4 regions of the Lysinibacillus sp. FSL K6-0075 genome follow, and region 4 is predicted to be linked to each of the others. Evidence: riboswitches for the same ligand, from Rfam matches in the RefSeq annotation. Region 4 holds a riboswitch; each other region holds the start of a gene.
The links. Region 4 has a riboswitch for cobalamin ahead of MHB65_RS02665 (ABC transporter substrate-binding protein). Riboswitches for the same ligand answer to the same signal wherever they lie in the genome.
Positions count from the first base shown of each region.

Region 1: linked by a shared signal. The riboswitch ahead of mmgD (citrate synthase) and the one ahead of MHB65_RS02665 (ABC transporter substrate-binding protein) in region 4 are both predicted to bind cobalamin.
Region 2: linked by a shared signal. The riboswitch ahead of MHB65_RS12475 (glutaredoxin) and the one ahead of MHB65_RS02665 (ABC transporter substrate-binding protein) in region 4 are both predicted to bind cobalamin.
Region 3: linked by a shared signal. The riboswitch ahead of MHB65_RS14800 ((2Fe-2S) ferredoxin domain-containing protein) and the one ahead of MHB65_RS02665 (ABC transporter substrate-binding protein) in region 4 are both predicted to bind cobalamin.

Region 1 covers NZ_CP151947.1:2,533,697-2,539,439, forward strand. The annotation lists gene MHB65_RS12405 (ABC transporter ATP-binding protein) at 1-234, shown strand, start outside; gene MHB65_RS12410 (ATP-binding cassette domain-containing protein) at 246-1,052, shown strand; gene MHB65_RS12415 (DUF2089 domain-containing protein) at 1,243-1,608, shown strand; gene MHB65_RS12420 (hypothetical protein) at 1,622-2,008, shown strand; gene MHB65_RS12425 (hypothetical protein) at 2,018-2,299, shown strand; gene MHB65_RS12430 (NUDIX hydrolase) at 2,355-2,840, opposite strand; cobalamin riboswitch at 3,088-3,284, shown strand; gene mmgD (citrate synthase) at 3,476-4,597, shown strand; gene prpD (2-methylcitrate dehydratase) at 4,696-5,743, shown strand, end outside.
Region 2 covers NZ_CP151947.1:2,544,107-2,549,849, reverse strand. The annotation lists gene nrdF (class 1b ribonucleoside-diphosphate reductase subunit beta) at 1-836, opposite strand, end outside; gene nrdE (class 1b ribonucleoside-diphosphate reductase subunit alpha) at 824-2,917, opposite strand; gene nrdI (class Ib ribonucleoside-diphosphate reductase assembly flavoprotein NrdI) at 2,914-3,273, opposite strand; gene MHB65_RS12475 (glutaredoxin) at 3,270-3,494, opposite strand; cobalamin riboswitch at 3,611-3,789, opposite strand; gene MHB65_RS12470 (hypothetical protein) at 4,090-4,749, opposite strand; gene MHB65_RS12465 (hypothetical protein) at 4,743-4,937, opposite strand; cobalamin riboswitch at 5,139-5,328, opposite strand; gene MHB65_RS12460 (enoyl-CoA hydratase/isomerase family protein) at 5,453-5,743, opposite strand, start outside.
Region 3 covers NZ_CP151947.1:3,002,224-3,007,966, reverse strand. The annotation lists gene MHB65_RS14820 (ATP-binding cassette domain-containing protein) at 1-813, opposite strand, end outside; gene cbiQ (cobalt ECF transporter T component CbiQ) at 810-1,583, opposite strand; gene MHB65_RS14810 (energy-coupling factor ABC transporter substrate-binding protein) at 1,589-1,861, opposite strand; gene MHB65_RS14805 (energy-coupling factor ABC transporter permease) at 1,865-2,611, opposite strand; cobalamin riboswitch at 2,759-2,944, opposite strand; cobalamin riboswitch at 3,197-3,379, shown strand; gene MHB65_RS14800 ((2Fe-2S) ferredoxin domain-containing protein) at 3,524-3,895, shown strand; gene cobJ (precorrin-3B C(17)-methyltransferase) at 3,900-5,567, shown strand; gene MHB65_RS14790 (sirohydrochlorin chelatase) at 5,582-5,743, shown strand, end outside.
Region 4 covers NZ_CP151947.1:563,774-569,516, reverse strand. The annotation lists gene MHB65_RS02670 (iron ABC transporter permease) at 1-759, opposite strand, end outside; gene MHB65_RS02665 (ABC transporter substrate-binding protein) at 756-1,721, opposite strand; cobalamin riboswitch at 1,859-2,042, opposite strand; gene MHB65_RS02660 (acyl-CoA dehydrogenase family protein) at 2,100-3,767, opposite strand; gene MHB65_RS02655 (long-chain-fatty-acid--CoA ligase) at 3,769-5,271, opposite strand; gene MHB65_RS02650 (MerR family DNA-binding transcriptional regulator) at 5,264-5,653, opposite strand; gene MHB65_RS02645 (hypothetical protein) at 5,619-5,743, opposite strand, start outside.

The DNA of each region.
Region 1 (5,743 bases), 2.0 Mb from region 4:
CTTGATACTATCAATCAAAAACAAGTATTAACACTTTTTGATCGTATTCGCTCAGAAACAGATGCTGCCATACTCCTTGTCACGCATGATTTAGGTGTCATTGCTGAACTTGCTGACGATGTGGCTGTGATGTATCAAGGAGAAATCATTGGGCAAACGAATGTTTTTGATTTTTTTGATGCGCCTCAGCATCCCTATACAAAGAAGCTTTTACAAGCAAGAATGCTATTTTAGAGGTGAAAAAAATGACGTTGCTAGACGTGAAAAATATAGACATGCATTATGCTCAAAGACCAGCCCTATTTCAACGAGGACAAAAAATTCCTGTATTACAAAAGATGTCATTTTCACTTCAGGAGGGAGAATGTCTCGGAATCGTCGGTCAAAGTGGTTCTGGAAAAAGCACATTAGGACGCATTATTTTAGGGATTGAACGACCAACAAACGGAGAGCTGCTCTTTCAAGGTATCAATTTATACGAAGCACCCAGCAAAGAGAAAAAAATGATACGAAGAAATTTACAGGCTGTTTTTCAAAATAGCTATCATTCATTTAATCCAAAACAGACGATTTTCGAAATACTCGAAGAACCGTTTTTGAATTTCGAGCATTTTAGCAAAGCAGAGCGACAACAGAAGGTAAGGGAATTACTAGACTGTGTAGAGTTAGAGTGGGCAATGGCTCAAAACTATCCCTCACAGCTAAGTGGGGGACAGCAGCAACGAGTCAACATCGCTAGAGCTCTTGCATTAAAGCCGAAACTGATTGTTTTAGATGAGGCCATTAGTAGTCTTGATATGATTTTGCAAAAGACGATTATAGAACTATTACAATCACTGCAAAAAGAGCTACAGCTTGCTTATATATTCATTTCACATGATTTACAAGCCACACGTTTTATGTCAGATCGCATCCTAGTGATGCAGCATGGTCAGCTCGTGGAGGAGATTGGGAAGGATGGAGTATATCAGCATCCCGCTTCACAAGAATTATACAATGCTATTTTGCCATCACACCCGCGAGAAAGAAAAAAGAAGGATAGACCAAATTGAACAGAAACTCCATTTTGAAAAATTCAAAATGGGGTTTTCTTAATTATTAAAGTAATTTAGAAATAAAATTAATAATATCAATTGTAAAATTAACTTTATTTATGTTTTAATTAAAATAATTAATTTTTATTATTTACTTCTTTAAATTCTTTGTTATATAATCAACTTAACTTAAAGGAAGGAGTTCACTATGGCTTATCAAGTAATCACAAATTGCCCTGTCTGCAGTAAAACTTTGAAAATTACCAAGTTACAGTGTTCTCATTGTCACACGACGATTGAAAATGAATTTGAATTATCTAAGCTCGCATCTTTATCAAACGATCAGCTTCATTTTGTGGAAGTATTTTTAACCTGTCGAGGAAACATTAAAGAGGTTGAAAAGGAACTGGGGGTTTCGTATCCAACAGTTCGAGGCAAGCTAAACGACATTATTTCATCCCTTGGCTATGCTCAAAAGAAGAAAAATGAAGTAGACGAGAAAAAAATTGTAAGCATGTTGGAAAATGGTGAAATCACAACGGATGAAGCCATAAAGCTTTTAAAAGACGAATAGGGAGGAATAGACCATGAAAGAGGAAATTACGAAAGTGTTAACCATGATTCAAGAGGGGAAAATTGATGCGGATAAAGGTTCAGAGCTGATTCAAGTGTTACAACAGAAAGAGGAATCAGGAAACAAATTTGTGGAAAAAACAAAGTATTTAGATAAAACATTAAAGGTCCGTGTTGTATCCACCGAAAATGATAATGTCACGGTGAATTTGCCGATTAAACTTGTCAAAGCCGTACTCATGGCTGGACACAGCATCGCAGCGAGTATTCCACAATCGGAAAAATACGTGAAAGATATCGACATCAATCTTCTTCTTGAAGCGATCGAAAATGAACTAGATGGACAAATTGTAGATATAAAATCGGCAAACGGAGATACCGTTGCAGTCTTCATTGAATAGAGGCGACGAATGATGCATGTAAAAGTGAAAGCAAAAGACGTTCGCTTTACTGTCCCTGTTCCCTATGCTGTGTTAACCATTGTCCTCTCCATTTTAACTTCCAAATGGATTCAGCAACAAGTTAATAAGTGGACAAAGGCATACTTCGATCAAAAGAAAATAGACTTTACCTTTCCGCTCATCGACAAAGAAATGCTCAAGCCGATTATCAAGGAGCTACAAAATTATAAAGGGCTCGTGCTAGTCGATGTCAAAGCTCAGGACGGTACTGAGGTTAAGGTTAGACTATAATACCCAAGAAAGAATGATTAGAGCATGTTTGAATAAAAAGCATGCTCTTTGTTATTTAAAGAATATCCTTTGCAAAAGAACTACCTAAATCCCACAATGTATCTTCCAGATTGTTTAATAGCAGTTTCGTTCTTTTCTCAAGTTGATCTGGTAGCTCATTTTTACTGAAATAGGTAAGTTTCAAGCTCTCATCATCCTTCATCTCCAATATACCCCTTACATTTTTCGCAATATAAAGATGAATAACTGTATAGACCTCATCCCCATTTGGATATTGGAAATAATAATCTGGCCCTGAAAAAACACCCACCAAGTCAAATTCATTCGCTACAAGTCCTGTTTCTTCATGAAGCTCACGAGCAGCAGCTTCCTCTAACGTTTCTTTTAGTTCCAATGCACCGCCAGGTAATCCCCAATCCAACGTATCTGATCGATGTTGAAAGAGAATTTGCTTGTCATCGTTACCCACAAGAATGGTCGCCCCAATACTGATAATTGGTCTACTACCGATGTATTTCCTTAACTCTGTAATATATCCCATATTGGTCCCTCCTATAGATCATAAGAAACGATTCGCCTTTCTTCCTTTAAAAACCTCTATTTTCCTTGTAATGCTTAAAATTGGATGTATTGGGATAGATGCACAATCTTTTTTTGTACAAAATATTGCTAAAAAACGCAGAATAGTTCATCAAAGATGAAAAATAGCTTTTTATAATCAGTCTTTTCTGAATTTTACCTATATTGATTGTTTTGAAAACTCTATGTTAAGGTAAAAAGACAAATTGAATATGCTAAATTTTGGTGGTTCAAATGGGAGCTGATTCTATTTGATTAAAAGGGAAGTTGGTGAGAGTCCAACACTGTCCCGCAACTGTATTTAGGAGCTCGAAAACAAAGCCACTGTTTTGTTTGTCAAAATGGGAAGGTGTTATGGGAGCGTTGATCATAAGTCAGGAGACCTGCCACGAAAAAAAGCATCAATTGACCTACGAGGATAGGGAGGTGTTAGCTACTGCATGATTGTGAATTCATGTAAATTCACTGTTTTTTTGGTCTGTCATGCTTTTGTAGATTAACAACTTCTAGAAAGGGATAGGAGTTGTTTTTTTGTTGTTCTGTCGTGTTTGAATGGTAACGCTTACAAGAATAATTAAACAAAGGGGCTGTCATTAAATGGAGTTAAATTATTCACCAGGTCTTGATGGAATCATTGCCGCTGAAACAAAGCTATCTTTTTTAGACACTGTAGGAAGTCAAATAGTTATTCGAGGCTATGACTTGATTGAATTATCTCAGCGATATTCGTATTTAGATATTGTTTACTTATTGCTGCATGGAGAAATACCAACTACCGAGCAACAGGCTGATCTACAGGACAAATTGAAAGCTCATTATCAGGTTCCTCAAGAGCTATTTCAAATTTTCAAGCTATTGCCCAATGAAACACATGCGATGGATGGGCTTAGAACAGGAATTTCCGCTTTAGCAGGCTTTGATCAGCACATCAATGATCGTTCGACTGAAATGAATTTATCGCGAGCATATAGACTTTTAGGAGGTATGCCCAACATCGTAGCAAATAGCTATCGTGTATTAAATGGACAAGAGGTTGTCGAGCCGGATAGTCAACTTTCCTATAGTGCCAATTTTTATTACATGATTACGGGCAGAAAGCCAACTGCGTTAGAAGAAGAAATTTTTGATCAGTCACTCGTTTTATATAGTGAGCATGAGATGCCAAATTCAACATTTGCGGCTCGTGTCATTGCTTCTACACAATCTGATTTGTATGGCGCTTTAACGGGAGCTGTCGCATCGTTGAAAGGGAATTTACATGGAGGGGCTAACGAGGCAGTCATGTACATGCTTCTTGAAGCCAAAACAGTAGAAGGCTTTGAAGCATTGTTGAAAAACAAGCTACAAAATAAAGAAAAGATTATGGGCTTTGGCCACCGTGTCTATATGAAAAAGATGGACCCAAGAGCGCAAATTATGAAAGAAGCCTTGCACAAATTATGTTTAGAGCAAGGGGATGATCGCTTATATCACATGTGTGAAGCTGGTGAAAAAGTGATGGTACAGGAGAAAGGGTTGTATCCAAATTTAGATTATTATGCAGCACCCGTGTACTACATGCTTGGTTTGCCGATTGAAATCTATACGCCAATCTTCTTTGGCTCACGAACAATTGGCTTATGTGCCCATGTGATTGAGCAGCATGACAATAATCGATTATTCAGACCTCGTGTCAATTATATTGGCGAGCGTCATAACCTTGAAAAACTGTCGGTATAATCAAGTTTTAACAACTCGCCATAAAGCTAATGGGCATTCTGACCAATGCCCATCAGCAAACTAGTATATCAAACTTAAGCCTTGAAAGGAAGATATAGATGATTAAAACAAATGACATAACAAAGACAGATCAATTACTTACAGATATTGCGGATTATGTACTAAATACAAAGATTACAAGTGAAGAGGCATACGAAACGGCACGCTATGTTCTATTGGATACTTTAGGCTGTGGCATTTTGGCCTTACAATATCCTGAATGCACGAAGCTTCTTGGTCCAGTAGTACCAGGCACAGTCGTTCCTAATGGTACACGTGTTCCTGGAACTTCCTATGTTCTTGATCCAGTAAAAGGCGCTTTTAATATCGGGTGTATGATTCGTTGGTTAGATTACAACGATACTTGGCTTGCGGCTGAATGGGGGCATCCATCTGATAATTTAGGTGGCATATTAGCTGTGGCAGATTATTTAAGTCGCGTGCGTGTGGCAGAGGGTAAGGCGCCTCTTAAAGTGAAAGATGTTTTAGAAATGATGATTCAAGCACATGAAATACAAGGGATTTTAGCACTCGAAAATAGCTTAAATCGTGTTGGGCTAGATCATGTTCTGTTTGTCAAAATTGCAACAACAGCTGTTGTGACAAAGGCATTAGGAGGCACGCATCAGGAAATTGTCAATGCATTGTCCAATGCCTGGATTGATAATTCAAGCCTACGAACATATCGCCATGCACCGAATACAGGTTCTAGAAAATCATGGGCTGCTGGTGATGCAACAAGTAGAGCAGTGCAATTAGCGATGATGGCTGTGAAAGGCGAAATGGGCTACGCAACGGCCTTATCTGCACCAGGCTGGGGATTCCAAGACGTTCTATTTAATAAACAAGAATTAAAGCTTGCTAGACCACTGACATCCTATGTGATGGAAAATGTACTATTCAAGGTTTCTTATCCAGCTGAATTCCATGCACAAACAGCTGCAGAATGTGCCGTTCATTTACACCATGAAGTGAAAAATCGTTTACAGGACATTGAACGCATTCAAATTACGACACATGAATCAGCAATACGAATTATTGATAAGGAAGGACCTCTTCTGAATCCAGCTGATCGCGATCACTGCCTTCAATATATTACAGCTATTG
Region 2 (5,743 bases), 2.0 Mb from region 4:
TCCTCTTCTGGGAACATGGCTTCAAAGCCGACATTCATTAGTGCTTTATTAGCATTATAACGTACATACGCTCTCACTTCAGGCGATAATCCTGTTTCCGCATAAATATCATCGGTATATTTCATTTCATTTTGATATAAATCTAATAATAGCTCATAGCCCCATAAATGTAGCTCTTCTTGTTTTTCCTTTGAAAATTGCTTGAATAGATTTTGAGCAAAAAATCCAACTGCTACACCATGGATAGATTCGTCGCGCAAAATAAGTGAAATGATTTCAGCACTGTTTCGTAGGAAGCCTTGTCCCCCTAAGTACAATGGATAGAAAAAGCCAGAATAGAAAAGGAAGGATTCGAGCATGACGGATGAGAACATTGCTTTCCATAAACTCTCTGGATTGCCTTCTTCAATACTATTATAAATATCTGCAATTTTATTTGCCTTATACTGTAGGAATTCATTTTTCTTGACCCACTCAAATAGCTCGTCTATTTCTTCATTTGTACAAAGCGTTGTGAAAATATAAGAGTAAGATTTGGCATGGATGGCCTCAAATGCATCAAAAACAGTTAGGACAGCCTTCTCCTGTAAATCGTCTGTATAAGCGGCAACACGATTCATCCCTATATTTGTTTGTACAGTATCTAGTAAGGTTAATCCTGCAAATACTTTTTTATATGTGTCTTGATGCTCAAAGCTTTTCCATTGCTTAATATCTTTACTGACCGCAATTTCTTCAGGAAACCAAATTTGCTTCCATTGCTGATCCCAAAATATTTGGGCAAGCTCACTTGTTGCTTTATTCCAATTGACGGCCTCATAGATTATATTTGACATGCTACACACTCCTCTAAGCTTTGTAATCGTTGACGAACATAGTAAACAGACTTAATGCCCTTTACCCATGCATAAATGTATACTTTAGCCAATTGTTCGGTTGTCCAATTGTCTGTTACATAAAGTGTCATGGAAATACCTTGGTCAACGTGTTTTTGAGAAGCTGCGTATAAATCAATTAAATCATACGGATTTACATCATATGCCTCCACATATAAATGGCTGTTGTCATTTGTTAGATGAGGCATTGGATAAATCGTTCTACTATCAGCATAATCACGAACCTCTACGCGCTCTGTACATGGTGCGATTGAAGCCGTACAGCTACGAATATATGAGATACTGCCAGTTGGGGCAATAGCCAAACGATAGGAATGGAATAGACCGTATTGCATTACATCCTGCTTTAACGTTTCCCACATCTTGTTCGTAATGATTGGAATATTGCCAAGTGCTTTCAACACAACAGGTGAAAGTTCTTCTTCAGTCTTAGTTATATATTGGTCAAAATAGCTACCTGATGCATAATCACTGTCCTCAAATCGGTAGAAGGTTGCAGCTTTTTCTTTCGCCATTTCCATCGAAGATTTCAGTGAGTAATAGTTCATCGCTTCCATAAAGTGATCCATGAAATCAATCGAATCTTTTGAGCCGTACAAGATGCCCTCCGTCACGAGATGCCCATGGAGGTTCATACAGCCAAGCCCTACAGAATGCATTAATTGATTGGCTTTTGCAACTGACGGTACATTCTTGATATGTGTCATTTGTGACACATTCGTTAATAAGTGCATGGCTGTATCGACTAATGCGCCGAAATCATTGACTTTACTTGCTGCATGGATATCAATAGACCCTAAGTTACACGATACATCGAGTCCATAGTCATTTGGTTGATCTTGGTCCGTAATAATACTTGTCTCTTGCACTTGCAGAATTTCGGTACAGAGATTGGACATTTTTACGCGACCAATGTTTTTTAAAGGATGTACCTTATTGACATTATCATCAAAGATTTCAAACGGATAGCCCGATTCAAATTGTGCTTTTTTCACCTCTGTGTAAAGCTTACGTGCATTCAAACGTTTAATTTTACGAATTTTAGGGTTATCAAGTAGCTCGTAATACATTTCTGAGATGGAGATCTCAGACATACGTTTGCCATATTCTTTATATATATCATATGGGCTAAACAAAACAATATCTTTATCGCGTTTCATCAGTTCGAAGAAAATACTAGGTATAATAATTCCTGTTGAAAGGGTTGCGAGGCGAATTTTATCATCGGCATTCGGTTTTTTAGATGAAATGAAATTTTCTATATCTGCATGGAAAATATTTAAATAAACAACACCAGAGCCATTTCGTTGCCCTAGCTGATTCGAATAACTGAAAGAATTTTCTAACAGTTTCGCAACTGGGATGACACCACTTGCACGATTCAGTATCTCTTTAATTGGATCCCCTAAAGGGCGTAAATCTGTTAAGTTGACCCCAACCCCACCACCAAGGCGTGATAGCTCTAAACAATAGCCAATGTTTTCGGCAATACTATTCATGGAGTCATCCATTGATAATTTAAAGCAGCTTACTAATTCACCACGTGCTTTCTTGCCACTATTCAATGCAGTTGGTGTGGCAGGTTGATAGGCTTCCATCATCGCTTCGACAGAACGTTCTGCTAAAGCTGTGTTGCCTTGAGCCAAATACAAAGCAATAATAACAATACGATCCTCATATTTTTCTAAAATCTCTTCGCCGTCACGACTTTTCATAGCATAGCTATCATAAAACTTGCTGGCGCTCATAAAGGATGGGAATCGGAAATTATAATCATAGGCTTTTTTATACAACTTCTTAATAAATTCCATTTCGTACATGTCGATAAATGCTTTCTCATAGTAGCCCTCATCAACTAAATAGCGGATTTTTTCCTCAATATCTATAAAATAACGCAAACGTACGTTGACATACTCTAAAAAGTAGCGGCGCGTAGCTTCACGATCTTTTTCTAACTCAAGTAATCCAGTTGTACTATAACGATTCAGTACGTCATTATTAAGCTTTAAATAGGTTTTCATCTCATTACCCTCGTTTCATAAAACGTTTGTATTGCTTCATAATCTGTTTGATTGCCTCGTAAATCTAATTTCCTTACTAAGGGTACATGATAGGTAGTAGCAATTTTCTCACCAGCAGCGCCAAATACATGATGGCCAAAGTTACTATTGCCACTGGCAACTACTCCTTTACAAAAATCTCTGTTTTTTTCTAAAAAGCGTTGCACCTTCGCTGGAATGTCACCTAAACCATCTGTGTAGGTAATTAAAAGATACGGCTTATTCAGTCGCAATTCTTCAGAGAGCTCGATAGCTTCTGCCTTTAATTTGGATACAACATTTCGGACATTGCCTGTACGACTTGCATAAACGATCATAGGGTAATCAACTCAATTTGAGAAACAATTTCCTGAACATCTCCTATAAAGGTTTCATTCATTTCTAAAACAGGCACACTTAAAAAACCTGCATCTATAATGGTTTGCTTAGCTTGTTCATCGTGATCAATGTTAACAATTTCTGCTTCAAGTCCTGCACGTTGTAATTCAGATTTTACCCACAGGCATTTTGGACAAATTGTTTTCGTATAAAGTTTCATAGAAATCCCTCTTTTCATAAAATAAAAAGGCTATCTCTTTAAGAGAGATAGCTAAAATGGAAACGTTAACATACTAAAAATACCGACGTTCCCATCTCTTAATCCCCGAAGAAATGATTAATTTGTTTTAGAAAGGCAGGTCTCCTGGCTTTGCTTCATTCTCTGATTTCCTTCCCATGCGCATGCACAGTGGATGCTATCATCGTCAGCTTAACAGTTGCGGGGACAGCGTCGGAATTGTACCGAACTTCCCTTTTAAACTACATATAGTAGTACCTTAGTAAAACGAACACAATATATTGTTGTTGTTCAATAGTTTTAAGTTTACCATCCTTCAAATGAAAAGTAAATCTAGATTCTAAACTTCTTTATTTTTGGATTATTCAGTATTTTTTATTATGTAGTTCGAAATAGATTATCACTAATTACTTATACCTAAACAAAATATATATTTTAAACGATGTACGAGATTTTCTATTAAAATCTATCTACAGTAAATCTATTCATTTATAGAATGCCTAAAATAATCTTGAATAGCTATGGAAACAGTCTATATTCTGAAGAAAAATAGACTGTTTGACACTAGGAACATCTATTAGTGCTTTTCAATAAACAGGGCCAATTCCTTATAAAATTCCGGCGTTGCTGCAGAATTTGTATGAAATTGAGGATTATATTTGGATAAAAGCTTATATAATTTAGTTGCAGTTAATAGATTCTGTTCTCTATCGTAAGCCCTAAAACGATCATAGACCTCTTTCACTTTCCCATTTACTGAATGAGAAAAGTAATATTGCACTTCTTTATCCTCTAAGTAGTCTAGTTGCCACTTGTAACATATTAAATTTGTGAGGAAAAACATTTCTAATGCTGGCATTTCCCCACCTTTCATTAGCAATGTCATGCCATAATCAAAGGCATTTTCTAACCATTTCACTCCATGACGGTCCCTGTAAAAACGAATTAATTTTTGTAGACCATGCCCTTGTTCTTTCACAAGATACGAGTGAATATTCGTATTTCCAGCATTTCTTTCCCATTCATCAAGAGAAAATTTATATTTTCTTATCAGTTTCATCCAAAGCTTTTGAAGTTTTTCTTCAGAAATAGCGTGTGTTTGTTTATTCCATTTTAACAGTATCTCTAAATATTCTAATACAAAGCATCTCTCTAGCTCAAAATGATCCAAATTTCTAAATAGAGTATCTTGATCAATATCAATGCTATCTTCTAAAATTTTTTCATCTATCAGCATTCTATTGCCCCGACTAACTCACGTTTTATATTTAGATAGGCATAATTAATATTTTTGTAATCATCAGGATTTTCTTGTATTAATATTTTGATATAAACTTGTAGGGAAATCATGTGCTCACTAGAAAGGTTGTTCATTATTTGCTGCTTTAATTGATTTTCATAAAATAAAATTGAATGTGATGTCATCTTGTTCACTCCTATTCGTTCATAAAAAAAACATCTTTCCCCTTAGGTAAGATGCTAGCTATGACTTAAATACTACATAGTTCTTCAACCAATATAAAATAAGTCGTCTATACTGAATAGAGACCCTTTTCTTGGTTGTCGCACTATGAGTATGATGAAGGTAATTCGTCACACTCAACACCCCCTATCCTCGTAGGTTTTTTGGCTGTACTAGACAAAGGCAGGTCTCCTGGCTTATGATCATCACACATTTTCCCTTCCCATTACATGACATAACAGTGGCTTTGAAAATGTACTCCGAATTACAGTTGCGGGACAGCGCCGGATTTTCACCGAACTTCCCTTTTAAACAAACTCATTATGAATTTGTACCTTTATCCTGTTATTCCGTTTTTTATAGTATAACATATCAATCTCTTTGCTAACTTACTTCGCATATCACTACAAACAAGAAACCATCTACCTTTTAAATAGTAGATGGTTTCAACGTTTATCAATAGAAAATCCACTTGTTTTTACTTTTTTACTGTCGCATTACGATCTTGAAAGAAATTTTCTAGGTCTTTATCTGTAAATTCATTGAATGTTTGATAGGTATATTGTGGATTTCGGTCCTTATCAATGACAACAGAGCGTACACCTTCAAAGAAATCCTCATGTCTTAAAAAGTTTTTAGCCAAGATTAAATCTGTCGCAAAGCATTCCTCTAATGTCTTATCTTGAGCATCTATCAGTTGCTTTAACGTAATCTTTAACGATGATGGAGATTTAGATAGAAGGAACTGCTTTGTTTCTTGCGCAAATTT
Region 3 (5,743 bases), 2.4 Mb from region 4:
TAATTCATTTTTAGAGCGGGGGATTGTGATGTTTTCCTGCAATAGCTTCTTTTTTTGTAAGGCCATGACCATCTCAAAAATCCATGGCCGTTCAAGATGTGCGCGTTTTAATAATTCTTCTTCATAAAACAAGGCAATTGGATCGCCGTTATAAATAATTTTTCCTGCTTCCATGACGATCATTAAATCTGCCCATTCATAGGCGAGAGGAATGTCATGAGTTGCTAGTAAAATGGTTCTCTCACCATCTTCTAATTTGGCTAAGTATTGTAATACTTGTGTAGCATAATAATTATCAAGACCTGCCGTTGGTTCGTCTAATAAAAGGACAGAGGGCTCCATCGCTAAAACACCTGCCATCGCCACACGCTTTTTCTGACCTACGCTTAGAAAATGAATGGGTTTATCGAGCAAATCTTCCACTTCGGTTTGCGCAACGGCCCATGCTATTTTTTCTTCCATTTTTTCAGTAGACCAGCCGAGGTTCAATGGTCCAAATGCTATATCTTGCTTGACGGTCCCTGAAAAAAGCTGATGATCTGCATTCTGAAAGACAATGCCTACCTGCTGACGTAGAACTTTTAAAGCTTTTCGACTATATTCTAGTCCGTTGCCTTCGAATAAAATCGTCCCAGCTGTAGGTTTCAAAATACCATTAAGATGCTGAAACAAAGTCGATTTTCCTGCGCCATTATGCCCGAGTATGGCGATTTTTTTCCCTTTTGGAATGTCTAATGTAATATCTGACAACGCTTTCGTACCATCTGCATAGGCATATGATAATTGGTTGAGTTCAAAATAAAATGCTGTCATGTGAAATACCCTCCATATACGATGAGGACTAGTAATATTGCTGCCATACCTAGCCAATTTTTCTTGCTATAGGAGCCCATCTCTTGCCAGTAGACGGCCTCGCCACCACGTGATTGCATGGCATTGTTTAGTTCCCGACTACGTTGAAACATTTCCACAAATAATGCCACAATGAGCATGGAGACAGAGCGTAGCCATTGCATCGGTGAATGGTAGCCGAGACGTGCTTGCTGGGCTAGATGAATATTTTGCATACTTTCTAAAAACATAAAAATAAAACGATAGGTTAGTTCGACGAGCTCAACCAATAAAGAGGGGAGTCGCCATTGTCGTAGCACATAACATATTCCTTGTACAGAAGTGGTTAGAATTAAAAAGTATAAACAACTAATACTGCCCAGAACGACAAAGAACAGCTGCTGCGCTAATAGCACACTTGCGTTCCCAATGAAAACAGTCCAATTCGTCCATGTATAAGACCAAATATGGGCAGGTAGTGCATTGGTTGACGGTGTAATGGAAAGTAAAATAGATACGAGACTTGTGAATAAGAAAAAACTAGGTAGCAATAATAACTTGGCATAGTATGTAAGCGGAATTTTTGCACCTAAAATGATAAAAGCACTCATTACAAAAAATGTAATGAGTGAAAGTCGTTCATCTCTCAAGATGAGCGTTATGAGAAGTAGTCCAAGTGAAAATATCATTTTTTCTAGCGGATGAACAGACGCTAGCTTATTAAGATAGGCATACTTATCAATGAGTAACATAATGGTTAACCTTCTTTATGTTTGCCACGCATATAGCCGATGAAGTAGCCAATAAAGCCAGCTCCAATAGCTGCCTGTAGCACGAATAATAAGCTTTCGATTTCACCGCTTGGTGGCTCCCATAGGCTTTCGAACCATGGTTCATATTCCGCATTGATTTCACCAATGGCTGCTTCTGCCTCTCCATCAGCACCACCAAATTCAGCACCTTTTTGTATGAACAATGGAATGATGGCTAACAACACAACAATTGCTAATAACAATAAATTTTTTTTCATCTGTTAATGTGCCTCCTTTGTTGAGAAAACACGTAAAGTTTTTAATTCGCTAATATTGTATTTTTTCAAGAAATTCATCACAATGACCGTTAAAATCCCTTCACTCACCGCTAAAGGAATTTGAGTTAAGGCAAAAATACCTGCAAACTTTGTAAAGGATGCCATAAAGCCTCCAACTTCTGAAGGGAAGGCTAGTGCTAGTTGTACAGAAGTCACAACATATGTACCTAAATCACCAAGCATAGCTGCGAAAAATACGGCTAGTGAAAATGACAAACCTACTTTTTGTGCTCCTTTAAAGACAAAGTAAGCAATAAAAGGACCTACAATAGCCATCGAAAAGGCGTTCGCCCCTAAAGTCGTGATTCCTCCATGTGCTAATAATAAAGATTGGAATAATAAAACGATTGTTCCAATTACACTCATGGCTAGAGGGCCAAAGAGAACTGTCCCAAGTCCAACACCAGTTGGGTGAGAGCAGCTACCTGTAACAGAAGGGATTTTTAAGGCAGATAGCACAAAAGCAAAGGCTCCTGAAAGCCCTAAAAGCATCTTTGTTTCAGGATTTTCTTCAATTGTTTTGCGAATAGAACGCAATCCTAGAACGATAAAAGGAATAGAAATAACCCACCAAAAAATCGCCCATTCGATTGGTAAAAAACCTTCCATGATATGCATCGCAAAGGCACGTTTTGGCACAATTAAAAAGGCCAATAAAAAATAACTAAGTTTCCACCATGAAAATTTCAAAAAGCTTTCCTCCTAACTAATTAATAGATTTTTAGAATGTAGCGTGCGTAAATAAAAAAGCACTTCTCCGTTGGTGGAAAAGTGCATAGCTAAAAAAGCAAATAACATTCTCATCTGCTAAGCCGCACACCTATCCTCGTAGGCTGAAACGATCACCTATTTTTCGGCAGGTCTCCTGGCTCTAGTTCAATACTTTATAGGTCTTCCCATCCGTTGGACAGTGACATATTCTATAAAGCTCCCTATTACAGTGGCGGGACCGCGCCGGACTCAAACCGGCTTCCCTTTTAAGCAAAATGCCAAGCATTTTACACCGAAAAACATTCAATTGTGAGATTTCACGACAAAGTGTAACATGATTTTCCATAAATATGCTATACCTTTTTATAAAATTTTTTTAATTAAAGGTCAACGGCGAATATTCTGATAATATTCATTGTGCTAATGATGGATATTGTATAAATTTTATACCCCAGTTCACTTCAAAATTGATAAATTTGTCATAAATTTTTAAAGAAATATTGAAATTTTAAAATAATAAGATATGATTAAGACAGTTTTCTATTTAAAATACTAATAAAAATTTCATATAAAACGTCAATAAGTGCTCGAATAGCTCGAGATAATAGGGAAATTGGTGAAAATCCAATACAGCCCCCGCTACTGTAATAGCTGATGAAATCGCAAAGCCACTGGTGCAAACTTGGGAAGGTGCGACTGTAAAATGAAGCTTAAGTCAGGAAACCTGCTTATTTGATTGTGCATGCAAACTTTTCGGAGGGAGAAGTTGAAGCGGAAGCGAGTACCTTTATTTCATGCTATTCGTTTTTATTTGGCTTCTACAAAACCTTTACTCTTCGTTTTAGAGTAAAGGTTTTTCTTTTCCAGAAAGCAAATGAGGGGAGACAGAAGATGACAACATGGAATTTAGAGGGGATGAAAACACATCTCTTTATTTGCAATGGCAGTAGTTGCATGAATAAGGATGGTGAGGAAATTACCTTAGCCATTCGAGATGAAATACAGCGACAAGCACTCGATCAAGAAATACATACGACAAGAACGCGCTGTAATGGACGATGCAAGGATGCCTGTGTGGTAATCGCCTACCCTCAAGGGAATTGGTATCGTGTGCCATCAACAGAGCATGCTAGGACACTAGTACAAGATTTACATCATGAATCCTTATACAACGAACATGTCTTTACACTTCGTGAAGGTACATTACAGCGTACTGCTCAAACAACAGCCATTAAAGGGATCGAAAAGGTGAAAGAGGGGTAACAACATGGCGCAAAAAGGAAAAATTTTCGTAGTAGGCTTTGGACCTGGAGATTTTAAGCATATTACGACACGTGCAGTAGAAGCTTTACAACAAAGTGATATGATTATAGGCTATAAAACCTATGTAGAGCTGATTCAAGATTTAGTTAGTGCGAAATCGATTGTTAGCACAGGCATGACAGAAGAGGTGTCCCGTGCACAGGAAGCCGTTCGTCAAGCAGAGGCAGGGAGCATTGTCTCGGTGATTTCGAGTGGTGATGCAGGCGTTTATGGCATGGCGGGATTAGTGTATGAGGTGTTAATCGAGCTAGGTTGGACAGAAGCAACAGGAATTGAAGTAGAAATTGTTCCTGGTATTTCTGCGATTAATTCATGTGCGAGCATACTTGGTGCACCCATTATGCATGATGCTTGTACAATCAGTTTAAGTGACCATCTAACACCTTGGAATTTGATTGCAAAGCGTGTCGAGGCAGCTGCTATGGCAGATTTTGTCATCGCATTATACAATCCTAAAAGTGGTCGCCGTACAAGACAAATTGTCGAAGCTCAGCGAATTCTCTTAGAATATCGTTCGCCAGACACACCAGTAGGGCTTGTGAAAAGTGCGTATCGAGAACGTCAAGAAGTGACCATGACAACGCTAGCAGAAATGCTAGAACATGATATTGGTATGCTGACAACTGTCATTATCGGGAATTCATCAACATTTTTCTATGACAATAAGATGATTACGCCACGCGGTTACCAACGTAAATATACCCTTGGGGAAGAAAAACAACCATTACGTCCACATCAACGTTTGCGTGAAGAAAATGAACCTTGGGCAATGAATCAAGAGACAGGAACAGCAAGAAATGACTTTACAGCTGATCCTAATGCAGGGCGCTTTAATAAACCCAGTATAGCCGCTACGCCAAAGCCGAAAAAAACAGCACTTGAAATGGCTACAGCGGCACTCGCAATGGTGAAAGGGACAAACGCAGTCAACGTAACACCGAAGCTTGTACAGCAAAAAATAGAATCTATTTTTGAATTAGCAGTGAGCCCAGGTGTGGCCAATAAGTTTTTTACTCCTCAGCAAATGCTGACGTTAGCAGAGGTCGTTGGGGAAGAGGGGACGATGGAATATACACCAGATCATCAAATTCATTTAAAAATACCAACGACTGCCCCTGAACAGATCACAGAGAAATTGCAGGAAGTAGGCTTTTTATTAGCACCGATTGGTGATGTGCTATCTCTAAAAGCTTGTGATTTTTGCTATGGTGAAAAGGCTGATTCGATACCATACGCCGAAGAAATACAAGAAAAACTTGGTGGCATGTCTTTACCGAAAACATTAAATATTGGCTTTAATGGCTGTGGTATGGCTTGTTATCGAGCTGTATTTGATGATATTGGCATCGTCTACCGTAAAAGTAAATTTGATGTCTTTATTGGAGCGAAGCCAGTTGGTCGTACGGCTCACGCAGCACAGCCTGTTGTAGAAGGGTTGGAGCCTGATCAGCTGATTCCACTCATTACAGATATTATTGAAGAATACCAAGCAAATGCTCATCCAAATGAACGCTTGTTTAAATATTTTAAACGTGTGAAAAAGATACTGCATTTTACGTATCAAGATATGTCTTCCAAAATAAAAGTAGAGCCAGCTCCGTGCGGCGACTAGTAAGGGGTAAAGAGATGAAAGCTATTTTATTTGTCGGCCATGGGAGCCGTTTAGCAGCAGGAAATGATGAGGTTCGTACATTTATCGAACAAATGACACCGCGTATTGACGAACAATTTTTAGTGGAAACTTGTTTCCTTGAATTTGCTTCACCTAACATCGAAGAAGGTATTACA
Region 4 (5,743 bases):
TGTGCCAGAAACCGCTACAGCTGCTCCGGTTAGCATGGAGCCACCTGCTAGTATCAGATATTTACTACGCTTCACATTAACACCTAAATGTTTTGCTCGCTCTTCACCATACAACAAAACATTTAGCTCTCGTCTTTGCGTCCATAGCATAATTGAACCTACAATAACAAATGGAAAGATCATTTGGACATATGGCCAACCACGCATCGATACAGAACCAAGTAACCAGCCTATTACCTGACGTAATTCTTCACCAGATAAAGCAATCATTAATGAAATAAGGGAACCTAAAAATGAACTAAAAATAACACCTGTTAATATCAATGTTTCCATTTTCAATGAACGGTCTACGAGTCTAGCGAAGCTCATGACAACTACCATCGTGATGATAGCACCGATCATACTAAAGGTTGGTAGAGCATACAAACCGACGACAGGGATAGAAATACTAAAAAAGATTGTTATAACAGCACCAACAGAAGCCCCTGATGAAACCCCTAGTGTGTATGGGTCTGCTAATGGGTTTTTTAATAAACCTTGGAATGCTGCTCCAGCAATAGCTAGAGATGCCCCCACTAGTCCTGCTAACAACACGCGAGGCAAGCGAATTTTCCAAAAGATATTGGCGGCTGTTTCATCAGCCGCCTTATTCCACAATACTTCTAATGGAATATGAACTGAGCCTATCGCTACGCCACACCAGATGCTAATAAGAAGAAGCGTACATGTTAGTGCATAGGCTAGTGCTATTTTTTTCACTTAAATACCTCAGGATAGATCGCTTTTGCTAATTCTTCTAGACCTTCTGCTAAACGTGGTCCCTGACGACTCGTTGTACTTTCATCTACCTGTACAATCGCATTATTTTTTACGGCATTAATAGTATCAAAACCCGCACGTTTTGGTATTTTCGTTAAAATATCTGGTACATAATGATATGTCACCACAATGACATCTGGATTTTTCGCGATAATTTGTTCTGCATCAATTTTATACCAATTATCACCATCTACAGCTACATTCTCTGCATTGATCATTTCAAGCATTGCGTTCATAAATGTGCCATTGCCAGCTGTATAAATATCTGGCTCATCCGATGCTTCGACTAACACTTTTTTTGGTTCAACATCCTTGACTTTAGTCAAAACTTCTTCTACTTTGGCCTTCATATTAGCAACAATTTTTCCAGCCTCTGGTAATTTCCCTGTAGCACGACCAAGTTGCTCAATTGTCGTATATGTTTCATTAAAGTCTTGTGCATTTCTTACTACAAACACTTTCAAACCTGCTGATTCAAGCTGTGCAATAGCCTCTTCTGAAAGAGACATGCTAGATTCGTGTGAAAAAACGATATCTGGTTTTAAGGCAATAATTTTTTCAATATCGTATTCCATTCCGCCAACCTTATCCTTCTCAGCTGCCTCTGGTGGATAATCGTCGTTGTCAGTAACACCAACTATTTCATCATTTAAACCAAGTCCAAAAAGGATTTCAGTGTTACTTGGAATAAGTGAAACAATTTTCTCAGGAGGTGCTTCAAGAGTAATGTCCTTGCCAAGGGCATCTGTTATAGTCATTGGGAATGTTGCTTCATCCTGTGCTGTTTCTTGCTGTGTTTGCTGCTCAGTAGCTGGCTTGTTATCTTTTGCTTCCTGTCCACAAGCAGCTAGCAAGCCTACTGCTAAAAATGCTGATAATCCTATTTTCCAAAATTTCTTCATGTGAATCCTCCTTCGTTGATCCGTGCGACATTTCACTTTATTCTGCATCAAAATAAAACCCCTCATCTTTGAATGATGAGGGGGCAAAATCGCACCAAAAAAACTGATACAAAATCCACCACCCTATCCTCGTAGGTTGTCATGTCTGTTATAAAGGCAGGTCTCCTGGCTTGTGCTCCTTGCGATTTTTCAAGCCTTCCCGAAATCTTCAGTGGCATCATTTGAAAAAACTCACACTTACAGTGGCGGGACCGCATCGGATTTACACCGATTTCCCTTTTCACTTTACTTAAGTAAAGAACCTTTACAATATTCAGTTGATTTCATTATACATGAAAATGAAAGAAGTCGCCTCCATTCAAGACGACTCCCAAGCTATTATACAATTTCAGAAAAATATTGGACTGTTTTCATTTGAGCACCCATTTCTCTTAATGACCACGTCTGCTCTAAATAAACGTCCGCTAGTTTTTCATATTTCCCACCAAATTTATGCGCCCATTCTACTGCTACAACACTTTCATAAAGATGAGCCATTTTTTTCGCCATATCTTTTGCTTCAAAAGTTTTCGTTGCCGCGTCTAAAGCGCTAAAGATTTGTAATTTCACAGCCATATTCGCTAATTGTTCTTTAACGATTTGTACTAACGAGCTGTTAGCTAATTTTTCTAAGCGTTCCTCCATCTCCTGTACAAACAGTTCATGTGCATGAAACTTATCTACTAACCGAATGAGTTCTAAGGCCAAAATATTAGCCGTCCCCTCCCACACCGTCAACACTTGTGCGTCTCTTAATAAGCGGGGCGTTACAAAGTCTTCGATATAGCCATTACCTCCGTGTAATTCAATTGCCTCACTAGCATAATGAACGGCTTGCTCTGCTGTTTCCTTTTTCATAATGGCAATATATAAACGATTCATAATAAGGTCTTGCTGTGTTCCCTGTCCACTCGTCACTTTATCGTATAATTGAATAAGATCAAAAACTGTCGCTACTTCCACATGCAACTTAGCCGCAAATTTACCTAAAGTATCCTGAACCATAGGGTATTGTGTTAAAGGCTTGCCAAATGCATAACGATTGGTTACGTAATGTTTTGCCTCTAAAAAGCCACGACGCATAATGCCAATTGAAGCTACTGCATTACAAATTCTTGAGAGATTTAGTGCTTCTAGCATGTAATAAATCCCTTTATTTTGCTCCCCTACAACATAGGCAAGTGCACCATCAAATTCTACCTCACCTGAAGGAACTGCTCGAACGCCTAACTTATCTTTCAGTCGGCGAATACGAAGATGATTGGCTGTTCCATCTTCTTTGTGCCAAGGAACTGCAAACAACGTTAAGCCTTTGGAACCTGCTGGCGCATCTTCTAGTCGTGCCAACACCATCGCTACTCCACACATGCCCGCATTGGATGCGAAGTATTTTTCACCATATAGGCGATACGCAGCGCCATCCTTTCTCGCCTCCACAACATTCGCGCCAACGTCTGAGCCTCCTTGACGTTCTGTTAAAAATGTCGCACCTTCATATAACTCTGTGTCGCCTGTTGCACAAACATGAGGTAAGAAACGCTGCTTCACCTCTTCATCCGCATAATGATCTAATAGGTAGGCAGTAGCCATCGTCAATGTCACGGGACAATAAAAACCAGGCTCTGCATGAGACAATAAGTAACCTTGCGCAAAGCTATAAACATAATTCCCCTTGTGACCTAGCTGTGGAATATCCTTGTGCACATAGCCGACAATACCCGTACTATATGTCTCTTCAATCGTTTTCTTATAACCATCATTGACCCAAACCTCTGATATCTCTTCCCCATAGGCATCATACCTTTGAAGGCGAGGCTCCCCCTGCCGATCTGTATGCTTTGCCCTCACATCAATATCACCTGCACATAGCTCTCCAAAATCTGTTAACTCTCGATGGGCATAGGACAAAAACTCTTTATCTAACATCATTTCTAATATTTTTTGAAGCGTTTCATCCTCTGTAAAAAAGTTCGTAGTACGCATTTCTTCTTGTTGTAATACTTTCATGCTATCTCACCTCTTGCCCCTTCAAAGATTGTTTTAATATTTTACCTGATGCATTGCGTGGTAGCGCTTCCACTTTTTCGAAAATACGTGGTATTTTAAACTTTGCCAGATGTTCCTCTAAATAAGCTTTCAGCGCTTCCTCATCAATGTCTTGTTTAGCGGAATATACTGCCTTTACAGTTTCCCCCCATTGTGGATGGGGTACACCAATCACAGCAACCTCGAATATCCCTTCAAAGCCTAATAAGCAATCTTCAATTTCTTTCGGATAAATGTTGACACCACCCGAAATAATGACATCCTTTTTACGATCAACAATCCAAATAAAACCATCTTCATCCCTACGAGCTAAATCTCCTGTTTTTAACCAACCGTCAATGAAGGCGGCATTCGTTGCTACTTCATCCTTATAGTAGCCAAGCATATTGCCCTCACCTAACAAAACAATTTCCCCTACTTCGCCTACATTTACATCTTCTCCGTTGTCATTCACAATACGCAACTCTGTACCAAGCGGCGCCCGCTGCCCTATACTTCCAGCCTTTGTTTCATGCTCCTTGCCAAATAATAATGAACCACTTGGTCCAGCCTCTGTTAATCCATATACACAAGTTAAATTATTTGTTCGGAATGCCTGCTGAATGAAATGAACTTCATTTTGGGATAATGGTGCCCCACCATACACCCACCATTTCATTGAAGACAAATCAGCCGATTGTAATCTTGGCATCTGTGCCGTTAATAAATAAGCAACAGGTGCACCAAAGAAATGTGTGGTTTTCTCCTGTTCAATGGCATCAATGAATAAATCAGGTGTAAAAGTTGGTGTTAACACATTTGTTGAGCCTACCAATACGCCTGCCATTAAAAATAAATGCAATGGCGCCGAGTGTGTTAATGGCATCATGAGCAAAATACGGCTCTCAGGCTTTACCTCCATTTCAACAGCAATCATTTGTGCCACTGTTAAAATATTACGATAGCTAAATAACACACCCTTTGGTTTCCCTGTTGTACCAGATGTATACAAAATCGTGGAAGGGTCATCTTCATGCAGCTGGCAATCAATCAGTTGTGTGCTAGCATTTTGAAGCATTGTTTCATATTGAAGCCAACCCACTTTTTCTTGACCTGTTTTAATTTTTACCGGAATCACAGCTAGCTGTTCAACTGCAGCAAAAATAGCCTCATGAACGACAATTGCCTTCGCTTCTGCATGCTGCGCCACGTACTCTACTTCCTGCAATGTAAATTTCGCATTGACTGGCACAACAATCGCTCCGATACGCTGAATAGCAAAGTAACTGACAACAAACTCTAAAACGTTTGGCATGAAGATGATTACCTTATCACCCTGCCTTACTCCCTGCTCTAGCAAAGCATGACTGAAACGTGTCACCTGCTCATCTAAATCTTGATAGGTAACGCTTCTGCCATGACAAATAACGGCTTCATTTTTCGGATACTTACGGGCATTACGTGCTAATAAATTGGAACTATTCATCGTGCATCTCTCCCTTTAAAGTCGCTAATTTTTCACTAAACATGCCATGCATTTGTTGTAATTCATGTTTCATCTGCGTCAGCTCAGCTATTTTACTCTCAATCTCTTGAATTTTTTGTTCTCCGTATTCAACCGTTCGTTCTAATTGCTGAATTCCCGAGCGATCAAAATCAAATAGTAAAACCATCTCTTTGATTTCCTCCAGAGAAAATCCATAACGCTTGCCTCTGAAAATAAGCTTGAGCTTCGCCAATTCTTTTTTGGAAAAGGTTCGTTGATTGGTAGATGAGCGATGAGGACAAAGAAGCCCAAGTTCCTCATAATAACGAATTGTCCGTGTAGATACATTAAACTCCTTTGCTACCTCCTGAATCGTCTTCAAAGCCATCTCCCCCTTTCCTAATTGGCAACAGTATACCATTGACGTTAACGTAAACTTCAACAAAATTTTCGAAATTAACAGAAAAATAAA